DNA from 2 places in the Paenibacillus sp. FSL P4-0184 genome. Region 2 is predicted to be linked to the other one. Evidence: riboswitches for the same ligand, from Rfam matches in the RefSeq annotation. Region 2 holds a riboswitch; the other holds the start of a gene.

Region 1 (6,322 bases), 1.1 Mb from region 2:
TCAGAGGTGACACCATGCCAGAGAACGGCTTCGGAAGCATGACTTTAACCGATTTGCGCACAACAGAAGGAACATCACTAATGCAAAGAGTGCAATTTGTACAACCCGATGATGGTAACGTCAACGATAAGACACTCCTAAAGGTACATCTCCCACAACCGGTTAATGGTGGAGAAAGTGTCACGCTTAAACTCCAGTACGAGGTCCAGCTCCCCAAAATATTTGCCCGTATGGGCGCATCAGGCAATTTCGTGATGGCTGGGCAATGGTTCCCTAAACTTAGTGTATACGAGCCTATGGGCACACGCGGGGTTAAGGAGGAAGGCTGGGATTTGCATCAGTACCACGGCACCTCTGAGTTTTACAGCGATTTTGGCATCTTTAATGTAACGATTGCGGTTCCTTCCGACTACACGGTAGCTGCGACCGGATTTCCTGTGAAGAATGCCAAGCTAAAGCAAGATCAGAAAATATATCAGTTCTACGCTGACGATGTCCATGACTTTGCGTGGGCGGCATCCCCTGATTTTACAGTAGCCGAAGAAGCCTTCTCTACGCCAGAAGTGCCTGGTGTACGGATTAAGGTGTATCTCGATCCATTACACAAAGACTTAAAGGAACGATACCTTCAGGCCGCTAAGGCAGCTCTGACCTACTTCAGCAAATGGTATGGTCCTTATCCCTACTCGACTCTGTCTATTATCGTTCCGCCTAAGGAGGGGAATGGGGCTGGAGGAATGGAGTATCCAACACTCATTACAGCGTTTGGAGCCACAGACTCTTCTCCTGACACCTCACTTGAAAGAACCGTCGTTCATGAAATTGGCCATCAATACTTTTACGGCATGGTAGCCAGCAATGAATTCGAAGAGGCTTGGCTAGATGAAAGCTTCACTTCTTATGCTGAAGACAGACTCATGGAGCAAGAATATGGCATCAAAACGAATCTCCCTCTTCAGTCCAGCTTGGTGACCAAATCAGAGCCGCTAAATTTAGAGACATGGAAATATGCCGGGGCAGAATCCTATAGCCGGAATGTGTATATTCGCGGAAAGCTAGTACTTAAGGATATTGAACGCCAAGTAGGGACTAAGGCAATGAACAGCATCATGTCCACTTACGCACGTAAATTCCGTTTCCAGCACCCCACTACGTCTGATTTTCAAAAAGTCATTGAGAAGGTAACCAAAAAATCATGGCAGCCTTATTTCGAAGATTATATTTATGGTGGTGGTGCTCCTGATTTCTCAATAGATACGATTACGATTAAAAAGAATGGCAACAGCGATGCTCAGAGCTATGAATCCATAGTAAAGATTACAAACAAAGGGAGCCATTACGTTGACGTTCCCATTAAATTCACATTCGCCGATGGCTCTGCTACAGAGCGGGTCTGGAGCGGTGAAGGAGCAGAGACTACATTCCAATTGTTAAGCGATAAGCTTCTTCTCTCTGCTGAGGTTGATCCTGAGCATACCATTCTGTTAGAAAACAAACATCTTAATAACTTCAGACTGGCGGAAATAGAGCCCAAAACGCTCTCCCGCTGGACATTAAGTGTAACTAAACTAGTTGAAACCGTGCTCGGAACTCTTGTCTGGTGAGGTGAATGATTGTGAGAACATCGATAACCCGCGGCTGGCAAAGCATGAAGGAGCAATTTTATATTCTGATTCTGCTCTTCATCTACCGACTGCTCTGGGGCTACTTTATGTACGGCTTCATCCGATCTGCTATCGTTCCAATTCTACTACGTTATCCAGATAAAGACGCTGGAGGCAGCGGAATGGGCAGACTACTCTATTATGTCGAAGGGCAGTTCAGCTTGAACACAGATCCTGCGATACGTACTTGGTTATGGATGTTCCTAGGGCTTGTTGTCTTACGACTGCTACTCTCCCCCTTCATAAGGGCAGGATTACTGCATGAACTCCATCAGGAGCGAAAAGGAGAGCGTGGCCTGTTCTTTTTTCCCGGTATGAAGCTTTATGGATTTCCAGTGTTTATCTTCAGTCTAATCGAATGGGTGCTGGCTCTACTTCCGTTATACTGGCTTGCTCCAAAAATGTACGGGCTATTCTTGTCCTCCTTTCTGAACTACTCTTTGTTACTTCATCTAGTTCCATACGTATTGGCATGGCTTATATACATCTTTATCGTGCGCCTGTTCCTTCTATATATGCAGTTTGGTTATACCAGCGGCACGGGGATGTTCTCCTCCTTATTCATTTGCTTGAAGTCGCTGATTCCGGCAATAGGAATTTCAATCATACTTGGTGCAGCAGGCCTGATCCTTTTGCTAGTGTGCGGACTAACGGGTATCTTCTGTCCTGGCCTACCAGCACTTCTTATTCGTCAACTTTCATCACTGCCCTCAACACTCTTCAAAATGTGGGGAATTTCAGCTCAATATCATCTATGGCAAAGTAAAGCATTTCCACAATAATTTGAAACATTACAGAACATAATATAAGAGTCCCGGTTCCTGAATCAGGAGCTGGGACTCTTTCGCGTTATAGACAATTTATGAGGATTTGCAAAATCGTAAAGACTTTGTTACAATAAGTCCTGTTCCATTGGTAACAAGTTTGTAATCATTTGAAACGATTTCTACATAACTTCATGTATTTGTCGTAGTCATGTCGATAAGTCACTATCTGGTGCATAAAACGCCGAATTCCTTGCACCGGGAAGTGGGGGAACCATATTTTGGGTGAATTGATCTCGCTTTGCAGTGATCATAGGGGAACCTTCTACCGAATCCTTAAGCTAACCTCACAGGCATTGGAAGGGGTACAATTTTTTTGAAGAATTTAAGAAAAGCATGCGTCGCTGCGGCGCTAGGACTTGTGATGGCGTTCTCTATTGGTGGAGGAAGTGCCTTTGCAGATTCTAAGATGGACAGTGTTATTTCAAAGACAATTGGAGTTGCCTATAAAACCGGAGGCACTAGCACTGCCGGGTTTGACTGTTCTGGATTTACTACGTATGTATTCAAGAAGGTGGGTCTTTCTTTGCCCCGTACTTCAAAAGCTCAATATAATGTCGGAACTCCTGTAGCCAAAAGTAAATTACGTTCAGGTGACCTAGTTTTCTTTAACACATTGGGCAACGGCGTATCCCATGTCGGCATTTATGTTGGAAACGGAAAATTCGCACAATCATCATCTTCATATGGCGTGACCATCACTTCACTTAGCCAGTCCTACTGGGCCAATCGCTACGTTGGTGCTAAAAGAGTAATGAGTACTTCCTCATATCAAGCTATAGCCTACGATTAATACTTCCCCACAACTATAACCTCACAATTACATTATATAGACCTGGGTTTGATTATTGACTTAATCGAATCCAGGTTTTCTTTTGTCTTATTATATTCTTTACACCTCTAGAACGGACTTTAAACACTTTTATTTGATAAAAATTTCAATAAATATAAAAATTAGTTTAATATTATCGCTTACATATGCATTTTGTCTTTAAAAAAACGAATTTTTCTGCATGATTATGTTAAAAACGATTGCCAAGCGGCACTCTGTTTGTTACAATAACTGCAGTAAGATTTTAGTAACATTTTTGTAATCATTAAGTTGTTATTTACAAAGGTTTTGTCATGTATTGATTACAAGCTATTCCTAATCAACAGTATCAGCCGAGTTTCCTAACTATTAGGAAAACGGGGGAACCAACTTTGGGTGAATTGACCTCCATTTTTAGAGGGGTCATAGGGGACCTTCAACCGAACCCTTAAGCTAACCTCGTAGGCATCCGGAAGGGGTATAAACTTTTGAAGAAGAAGCTAGCAGCAGCAGTACTTAGCTTTTCCATTATTTTCACCATCGGAGCAGGAAGCGCTTTCGCGGATTCCAAAATGGATAAAGTGATCGACAAGACCATCGGAACTAAGTACGTATCCGGCGGCATCTCCACAAATGGATTTGATTGCTCCGGATTTACAATGTATGTATTTGATAAAATTGGTATAAACCTACCACACCAATCAGGTTCCCAGTATCAAATGGGTACTGCTATCTCCCAAGATGATTTAAGATCTGGAGATCTTGTATTCTTCAATACAAGTGGTAAGGGTGTCTCCCATGTTGGTATTTATGTCGGTGAAGGCAAGTTTGCACACGCATCTTCCTCACGCGGTGTAACGATTAGCTCCCTGAGTGATAGCTACTACGTGAAACGCTACATCGGTGCTAAACGAATTATGAGCACGGATGCTTATCATTCTGTTGCTTCTGAGACAGAAGATAATGATGATGTTCAATAAGTAAATCGTACATAGGCTCTTTTCCAAGATGTTGATTCTTGGAGAAGAGCTTGTTTTTTGTCTTATTTAGTATTTACCCCTCTCAGAATTTGTAAAACAATAATCCTCATAAATTTCTGAGTCGACCATGCCTCTTTTTGTATATAATTAGTTACAAGCATAAACGCCTTCGATGTCCTTATAAGGACCATAAGTATTTTAAGCTAGAAATATAAGACATTTAAAGTTCCCCCGTGAAAGGAGGTCCTTGACCTTATGATAAATCCCTCTGTTACTTTTCATGTAGCGCCTATGGAGACCAGTCACGCGGAAGAGATTTGCAACTGGGATTACACTGCCCCTTATAATATTTACGGCTGGATGCCGTGGGAGCAAATGCAGGCTCTTGGAATCGAGTTCGGTGACCCTCAGCTACGGAATGAGCAATATGTCTCCATATTAAATGGGCAAGGGATTTTGTGTGGATTCGCGCAGTTGTTTCCAATGGAAGGTGTTGTTCGCTTGGGGATTGGTATGCGCCCTGATCTATGCGGTCAAGGTCTAGGAAAAATATTCATGGATGCAATCGTGCAAGCAGCCCTGCTTCGTTATCCTGGGCGTGAGATTGATCTAGAGGTATTGACCTGGAACCAGCGGGCGATCCGAACTTACCAAAAGTGTGGATTTACGATTACCGATACGTATGAGCGCCTAACCCCCACAGGAAACAAACCTTTTTATTGCATGGTCTATGATAAATAATATTAAATTCAATATTTTTCAATGATTTGATGGCTTTATCGTTCATTTTTTTGTCACAAACCCTATGATAACGCTTCACCTTGAGCTATAATGTAGGGAGCAGCTTACATAGAAGGGACGAACTGGGATGCAGAAATGGATCATGAGCGGTTTGTTTTTTGCCGCCTGTGCCTTTGCGGTAGTACTTATGTTTACACTTCCAGGTAAAGAAGAGGTAGCTGAACAGAATAAGCCGACGATGCCGGAAGTCCAATTGGATGCGGCAAAGGCCGAAGCAACCGTGAAAGCCAGCTGTATCACCTGTCACGGCGATCAGCTTCAAGGTGGAGTTGGACCCAGTCTTCAAAATGAAGGCGGTCAGCATGATGCTGAAGAAATCTACAGTATCGTCACTAAAGGACGAGGTCAAATGCCTTCCTTTAAAGAAAAGCTAGCCCCTGAGGAGATTGCAAACGTCGCCCTCTGGCTCTCAGAGAAAAAGTAACAGTAACTACTACCTAAGCAACTAAAAACGCCCGTGCCAGAAGATAGTTCACTATCTGCGCACGGGCGTTTATTTATGAGTTTAGGTGACACTAACGATTTTTCTCAAAGGCTTCATTAAATTCATGTGCCTCTCGAATATCTAGAGCTGTAATACCGTCTTCCTCATTTGATTTCAGTCGTAAAGTCACTGTCTTATAATCAATCGTAATATGTGGATGGTGATCAAAGGCTTCTGAAATGGTGGCTACTTCATCAACGAAAGCAATACCCTTCATATATTGACTGAACATATATTTTCGCACCATGGTATTCTCTTCCAGCTTCCAACCTTCCAGCTTGCTGATCTGCTCACGCAGTTCTTCTTCGGTAAATAACAATTCGTTTCCTCCCTTACTAAAAATTGCAGTAAAATCCGCAGGTCCCTTTACTCGTCTTATTCGTTAAACAAAACATCCCTTAGCTTCTGAGGTCCAAGGGATGTGCCAGGATAAAGGCAATATTTTCGATTAAATGTATTCAAGAATCCCAGCGATTATAACTCGGCTACACCAATTTTAACACGGGCTACTAACTACGGGCAAATTACGCCCCGCGCCCCCTCTTCTTAAATCAAAACAACAGAGGCTAAATCCTCTTCTCCGACTAAAATATTAATGCGGTGCGTGTCCTTATCGTAAATGATAACGCCGCTCCCCACCTCAATCATAGGTTCATTACCCAGCGCGAAGAAAAGATCCTCAGCCAGTGCCTCCCATACCTCCATCTTGGATTCCTGCGGCAATTCTTGCCACTCTTCCGGATCCATTTCAAAAAATA
Region 2 (6,322 bases):
TTGGAATGAACGTAGGAAGCGTGAAGGAATAAGCAGCTTACAATCACTATTAAGGAATAGGAAGGTTGTTTGTTAAATTATGACCCAATCTCCAATCACATACACAAATCCAATACTTCCAGGCTTTTATCCAGATCCTAGTATTACACGGGCTGGAGACGACTTCTATTTGGTTTGCAGCTCCTTTGAATATTTCCCTGGGGTACCTATCTTTCACAGCCAGGACTTAATTCATTGGACACAAATTGGTCATGTGCTCAATCGTGAAAGTCAGCTAGATACACGTAAGAGCAAAAGCTCTGGAGGTATATTTGCACCAACTATTCGTTATTATGACGGAACCTTCTATATGATAACGACCGAAATACACGGGAAGGGGAATTTCTATGTTACGGCTACGGACCCAGCGGGTCCGTGGTCAGATCCAATCATTATTCCTTACGGAGGCATTGACCCTTCTCTAATGTTTGATGAGGACGGAAAGGTATATGTAACTACCCAGCAGGGGGCAGAGTATGACTCCCACGCCATTCAATATGAGATTGATATTGCTACGGGCGCAGCTTTAACAGAACCAGTTGTCATCTGGACTGGTGATGGTGGACCTTGGACGGAAGGACCACATTTGTACAAAATTAACGGAATGTACTATATCATGTCTGCTTCAGGCGGTACGGCGAAGGAACATCGTGAGATCATTGGTCGAAGTTCCTCGCCGTATGGGCCATTTGAGCGATTGCCTCATCCGATATTAACGCACAGAGGTACCGACAGTCCTATTCAGTATTTAGGACATGCCGATTTGATTGAAGATCGAAACGGTGATTGGTGGGCCGTATTCCTTGGAGTACGACTAGTAGGTTCTAAATATACAGTGCTAGGAAGAGAGACGTTCCTTGCCCCTGTAACGTGGAATGAAGACGGATGGCCGATGATTGATAATAACGAAGATATCGTAGGACTGGATATGAAGGTTCCGCGTGTACCGGGTCAATCACCAAAGCCTGCGCTAAGCGGAAGGTATGACTTTGATGACCATGAATTGCCGTTGGGATTAGTCTTTCTGCGGAATCCGGCAGAGGAAAGCTGGTCACTAAACCAACGTCCGGGTTTTCTAGCTCTTCGAGGGCAATCGAAAGACCTTAATGAAGTGGGTCAGGTGGCCTTTATAGGAAGAAGACAGCAGCATACTTCAGCAGAATGGAGTACATTACTGGATTTTAACCCTACCGTGGACGGTGAAGAGGCAGGGCTTTGTGCCAGATTGGACGAGGATGCACATTATGAGATTGGCTTGGTGCAAAAAGATGGCCACAGAGTCATTGCAGCACAATTAACTATTGATGGAATAACCCGTGTAGAAGCAGAAGTACCAACTACAGCTGAGCGAATTTATCTGAAAATACAGGCGGAGCTTACCGAATACACCTTATTGTTCTCCTTGGATGGGCAGGAATGGAATAAGCTATCTACAGCGGCAGCATACCCATTATCCCCACAGGCCGTAAAAGGAAATGGATTTACAGGTGTTCTTATCGGTTTATACGCGACAGGTCATGGTAAAGTAGCTGAGGTACCTGCCCACTTTGATTGGTTCGATTATCGGTCATAATGAATAGCGTTTGTTAGGAGGGAAATTGTTGAGACAAGCTAGTGATTTTACAGAGCCTGCACTAAAGACAGTGTTCGCAGAGGATTTCAAGATTGGCGCAGCCGTCAACCCATTAACTATCCAATCACAGAAGCATTTGCTTGCTTATCATTTCAACAGTATTACCGCTGAGAACGAGATGAAATTTGAAAGTCTGCATCCACTTGAGGACACTTATAACTTTAGGGCAGCAGACCAGCTGGTTGCCTTCGCCAGGGAACATCATATGGCGATGCGCGGACATACCTTGATTTGGCACAACCAGACAACGGACTGGCTGTTTGAGGATAAGGGCGGAGGACCTGTAAGCAAAGAGATTCTGCTTGCACGAGTTAAATCACATATTCAGACCGTTGTAGGACGTTATAAGGAAGAAATTTATGCTTGGGATGTTGTAAACGAGGTAATCGCTGATGAGGGAGAAGAACTTCTTCGCCAGTCGAAGTGGCTCGACATTGTGGGCCCAGACTTTATCGCCAAAGCGTTTGAATTCGCGCATGAAGCCGATCCAAAGGCTTTGTTGTTCTACAATGACTATAACGAATCCCATCCATTAAAGCGTGACAAAATCTATAAACTGGTGAAGTCGCTATTGGAACAAGGCGTGCCGATCCATGGCGTCGGATTGCAGGCACACTGGAATTTATACGATTCTAGTCTGGATGATATTCGTACAGCGATCGAAAAATATGCATCCTTAGGACTTCAGCTCCAACTGACAGAGCTGGATGTATCCATGTTCCGTTTCGATGATAGACGAATGGACTTAAAGGCAGTACCTGCTGATCTGCTCGAGCTTCAAGCAGATCGATATGAAGCGATGTTCGCACTGCTGAGAGAATACCGGGACGTGATTAGTTCGGTCACGTTCTGGGGAGCAGCGGATGACTATACCTGGCTGGATGATTTCCCTGTTCGTGGGCGGAAGAACTGGCCGTTCCTATTCGATGAAGGGCATAAGCCTAAGCCAGCTTTCCATCGAATTATCACCTCTGCCACGAAATCATAGAGTGGACAAGCTGCTCAAATAATGAACTGTGAACCCGTCCTTATATCGATTAAGGGCGGGTTATTTATACGTTGATAGATTAGTAGAGTAGATCTCAAAGGGCGGATTAAAGTGAGCGTGACAATTAGAACGATTCTGGAAGATTTAATAGGAGCTATGGAACAGATAGATGGGACTGTGGATACTCTTAAGCCGGGGAATCCAGAAATGGTGATTACAGGGATGGTTACGGCATTTTGCGCTACGCAATATGTTGTGGAACGAACGATTGCTATGAACGCCAATTTGTTGATCACACATGAAGGTGTGTTTTACAGTCATCATGAGACGAGCAAGTGGTTAAAGGATGACCCTGTGTCTCGCGCGAAACGGAGTTTGATTGAGCGTTCTGAACTGGCTATTTTTCGTTATCATGATTATTGGCATCGGCATCAACCGGATGGGATCATGGTGGGCTTGCTACGAGAGCTTGAATGGTCAGCCTATGTGGTTGAGCAGCAATCCACTGCTACAATCCTATCGATTCCAGCTATGACGGTAAGTGAAGCGGCTCTGTATATAAAAAGAAAGCTAGGCATCTCCTATGTACGTGCTGCCGGAGACCTATCCCAGATATGCAGACATGTGGGGATATTAGTAGGTTACAGAGGAGGTGGGACGATGGCTATTCCTCTTTTTAATCAGCACAATCTTGATTTAATTATTGCTGGCGAGGGCCCCGAATGGGAAACTCCAGAATATGTGAGGGATGCTGTCCACCAAGGCAGATTAAAAGCGCTGATTATGTTAGGTCATGCGGAAAGTGAAGCTCCAGGAATGAAATATTTAGCTGAAGTTCTGGCACAGAAATACCCAATGATTCCTACTTATTTTATTGCTGAACAACCGGTCTATCAGCTGGTTTAATTTCGTATAAACCGAAATGAAGAATAAATTTGCATATTATGGAGAAAATGATTGGAAACTAGGTCACTGAGAAAGGAGTGTTTCAATGGAAATTCCTTTGGAGGCTGATGAAGTGTTAAGTCGTATCAAAAAGCTTCAAACCGATGGAAGCTCGATCAGCAAAAAACAAGTGAAGCAAAGCGATCCTGATCTTATGAGAAGTGCGCTGTTCTTTTTTCCGAGCTGGGAGCATGCATTGAAAAACGCCGATCTGTTGTAGCCATATGATTGTATAACGAAGCCGAGTGGTTCAGGGATTGATCTCTGATGGCCGCTCGGCTTTTTTTAGATATATTGAGTAAACAAGAGCAAAAGAAAGAGAAAACGAAGTGTATGCTTAATATGAAATGAAAAGCATGGCTTTCAACATTATTTTGCCCACGGCTCAACTTTACAAGAAACCTTACACGGAGTATGATTCATCACATAACTGACAATTACATAAGAAGTCCGCTTAATTTCCGTTAAGGAAAGCGGGGGAACCAACAACTGGGAACCAGTGTAACAATCGGTACTAGTTATGGGGTGAATCCTGTTCCAGGTGCATAAATGCATCCATGCAGGTAGGGCAACTCTCACTGCCCGAATCCGACAGCTAACCTCGTAAGCGTATGGAGAGAGGATGAATGGCGTATTTGATGATGAATAGCCACAGAGAATCCCTCTGTGGTTTTTTGCTGCGTTAAAAAGCAGATATAGTTGTAGAACCTATCTATGAAAGAGGTGTTAACTTTGCCTATTGCTAAACTGAATGGAACTTCGCTCTATTACGAAATCAATGGAACAGGGACTCCGGTTGTGTTTATCCATGGACATGGATTAACACATAGTATGTTCAAGCCACAATTGGAGTATTTTTCTGATAAATATAAAGTGATTCTGTGTGATTTACGGGGGAATGGCAAATCAGGTGAACTACTGCAGGCCCCAAATGAGATTATTGAAACCCAATGTCTAGATATAATTATGCTATTGAATGATTTGGGTATTCGTGAGGCTGTTTTTGTCGGGAGTGCCTATGGGGGGCTCGTCGTTCAACATATTGCGAAACAATATCCAGAGCGAGTAAAAGCGATTGTTGTCGCGGATAGCTTTTGTAGAAGTCAGGCGTCAACGATAATCGGTAAAATCCAGCTTATGGCTGCTTATTGTAGTTGGTTAATGTATTACGCTCCAAGTGAGCTTGTACTGCCTTCGATTCGTATGATGTACCGGGAACGCTGGAATCTGGCTTATAACGAGATTAGAAGAGGACTTCTCGATAAACGTCCACGGGAATTGTATCGGCAAAGGCTGGCTACGAGCCATGTGGATTACACTAGATGCTTAAAGTCTTTTAAGCGTCCCGCCTTATGTATTGTAGGTGACTTTAGTGAATTTGGAGTTAATTGTATGAAGGATATGGTGTCTCAGCTGCCACATGCTCAGTTAGTGATCATCCCTAACGCATTAGATCCTAGTAATCTGTGTCAGCCGGAGAAATTTAATGCTATACTTCAGCGGTTTTTGGAGAAACAGCAGGAAACTCAGCAGATTAGTTGATCTTAGTGGTAAGTGAGAAATGAGGGGCGTCCCATAGCCGGGGAGTATGTACTGGCTACGGGGCGTTCTTCTGTATGTCTGTATTTTGTACAATGCTGTCTACTGATGTAAGATTAAAGATATTCGAGATTAACTATCTAAAGGAGCTGAGTCATGATGTCTCAAGCCGAAACCATAAAATTGACCTCATTATCTTCAAAAGGGGGCTGCGGCTGCAAAATCGGTCCCGCCGATCTCATGCAGGTTATTCGCAGTCTACCACCAACCGTTCCTAATCCGGATCTACTTGTAGGTCTGGATACCAGTGATGACGCTGGGGTATATCGATTAAGTGATGATCTAGCGTTAGTGCAAACTGTTGATTTTTTCACGCCGATCGTGGACGACCCTTATTCCTTTGGGCAAATTGCAGCAGCTAATGCGTTAAGTGATATTTATGCTATGGGCGGCAAGCCGCTTACAGTGCTTAATATTGTGGCCTTCCCTATTTCTGTTTTGGACAAAAGCATTCTCGGTGACATTTTGCGCGGTGCAGCAGATAAAGTGCAGGAAGCAGGAGCAACGCTTGTGGGCGGACATTCCATCGACGATAAAGAGCCTAAATTTGGATTGGCCGTTACGGGCCTTGTGCATCCGGACAAAGTAAGAACGAATGCAGGTGCGCAGGTAGGAGACAAGCTGATTTTGACTAAACCTATCGGTGTGGGCATCTTAACGACTTCTATTAAAAAGGATCAGCTATCCCCAGAAGAAACTACACGCCTTACGACAGTAATGTCTACATTGAATAAAAAAGCGGCTGAAATCATGGAGCCCTATGATGTACATGCTTGTACAGATGTTACCGGATTCGGGTTGCTTGGACATGCCTCGGAAATGGCAAAAGGGAGTAATCACGGACTGATTATTCGTCAAGGCGATGTACCGATGCTGCCAAGAGTAAGAGAGCTCGCGGAGCAGGGCTTTGTTCCAGGCGGTACTAAAAATAACTTTGCCCATTTGGAGGGCAGTATTCTTTATCCGGAAGAGATGGACCAATTAAGCCGTTATATTCTGTGTGATGCTGTGACTTCCGGTGGACTGCTGATTTCTGTTGCTCCTGAACAAAGTGAGGATTTGCTAAAAGAGTTAGTAGATGCAGGTGTGGAAGCGGCATTGATCGGAGAGGTAACGGA

Evidence for each region. A riboswitch is a leader RNA that binds a small molecule or an ion and turns the genes downstream of it on or off. The one in region 2 is predicted to bind cyclic di-AMP.
Region 1: linked by a shared signal. The riboswitch ahead of MKY52_RS08620 (C40 family peptidase) and the one ahead of MKY52_RS13600 (alpha/beta fold hydrolase) in region 2 are both predicted to bind cyclic di-AMP.

The regions. Positions count from the first base shown of each region.
Region 1 is NZ_JBBORN010000001.1:2,010,443-2,016,764, forward strand. Features, by position in the region: gene MKY52_RS08605 (M1 family metallopeptidase) at 1-1,604, shown strand, start outside; gene MKY52_RS08610 (hypothetical protein) at 1,616-2,446, shown strand; cyclic di-AMP (ydaO/yuaA leader) riboswitch at 2,661-2,799, shown strand; gene MKY52_RS08615 (C40 family peptidase) at 2,853-3,281, shown strand; cyclic di-AMP (ydaO/yuaA leader) riboswitch at 3,641-3,782, shown strand; gene MKY52_RS08620 (C40 family peptidase) at 3,788-4,279, shown strand; gene MKY52_RS08625 (GNAT family N-acetyltransferase) at 4,535-5,020, shown strand; gene MKY52_RS08630 (c-type cytochrome) at 5,148-5,504, shown strand; gene MKY52_RS08635 (4a-hydroxytetrahydrobiopterin dehydratase) at 5,596-5,883, opposite strand; gene MKY52_RS08640 (hypothetical protein) at 6,111-6,322, opposite strand, start outside.
Region 2 is NZ_JBBORN010000001.1:3,094,557-3,100,878, forward strand. Features, by position in the region: gene MKY52_RS13575 (carbohydrate ABC transporter permease) at 1-32, shown strand, start outside; gene MKY52_RS13580 (glycoside hydrolase family 43 protein) at 80-1,612, shown strand; gene MKY52_RS13585 (endo-1,4-beta-xylanase) at 1,641-2,660, shown strand; gene MKY52_RS13590 (Nif3-like dinuclear metal center hexameric protein) at 2,772-3,566, shown strand; gene MKY52_RS13595 (hypothetical protein) at 3,652-3,825, shown strand; cyclic di-AMP (ydaO/yuaA leader) riboswitch at 4,047-4,231, shown strand; gene MKY52_RS13600 (alpha/beta fold hydrolase) at 4,338-5,147, shown strand; gene selD (selenide, water dikinase SelD) at 5,304-6,322, shown strand, end outside.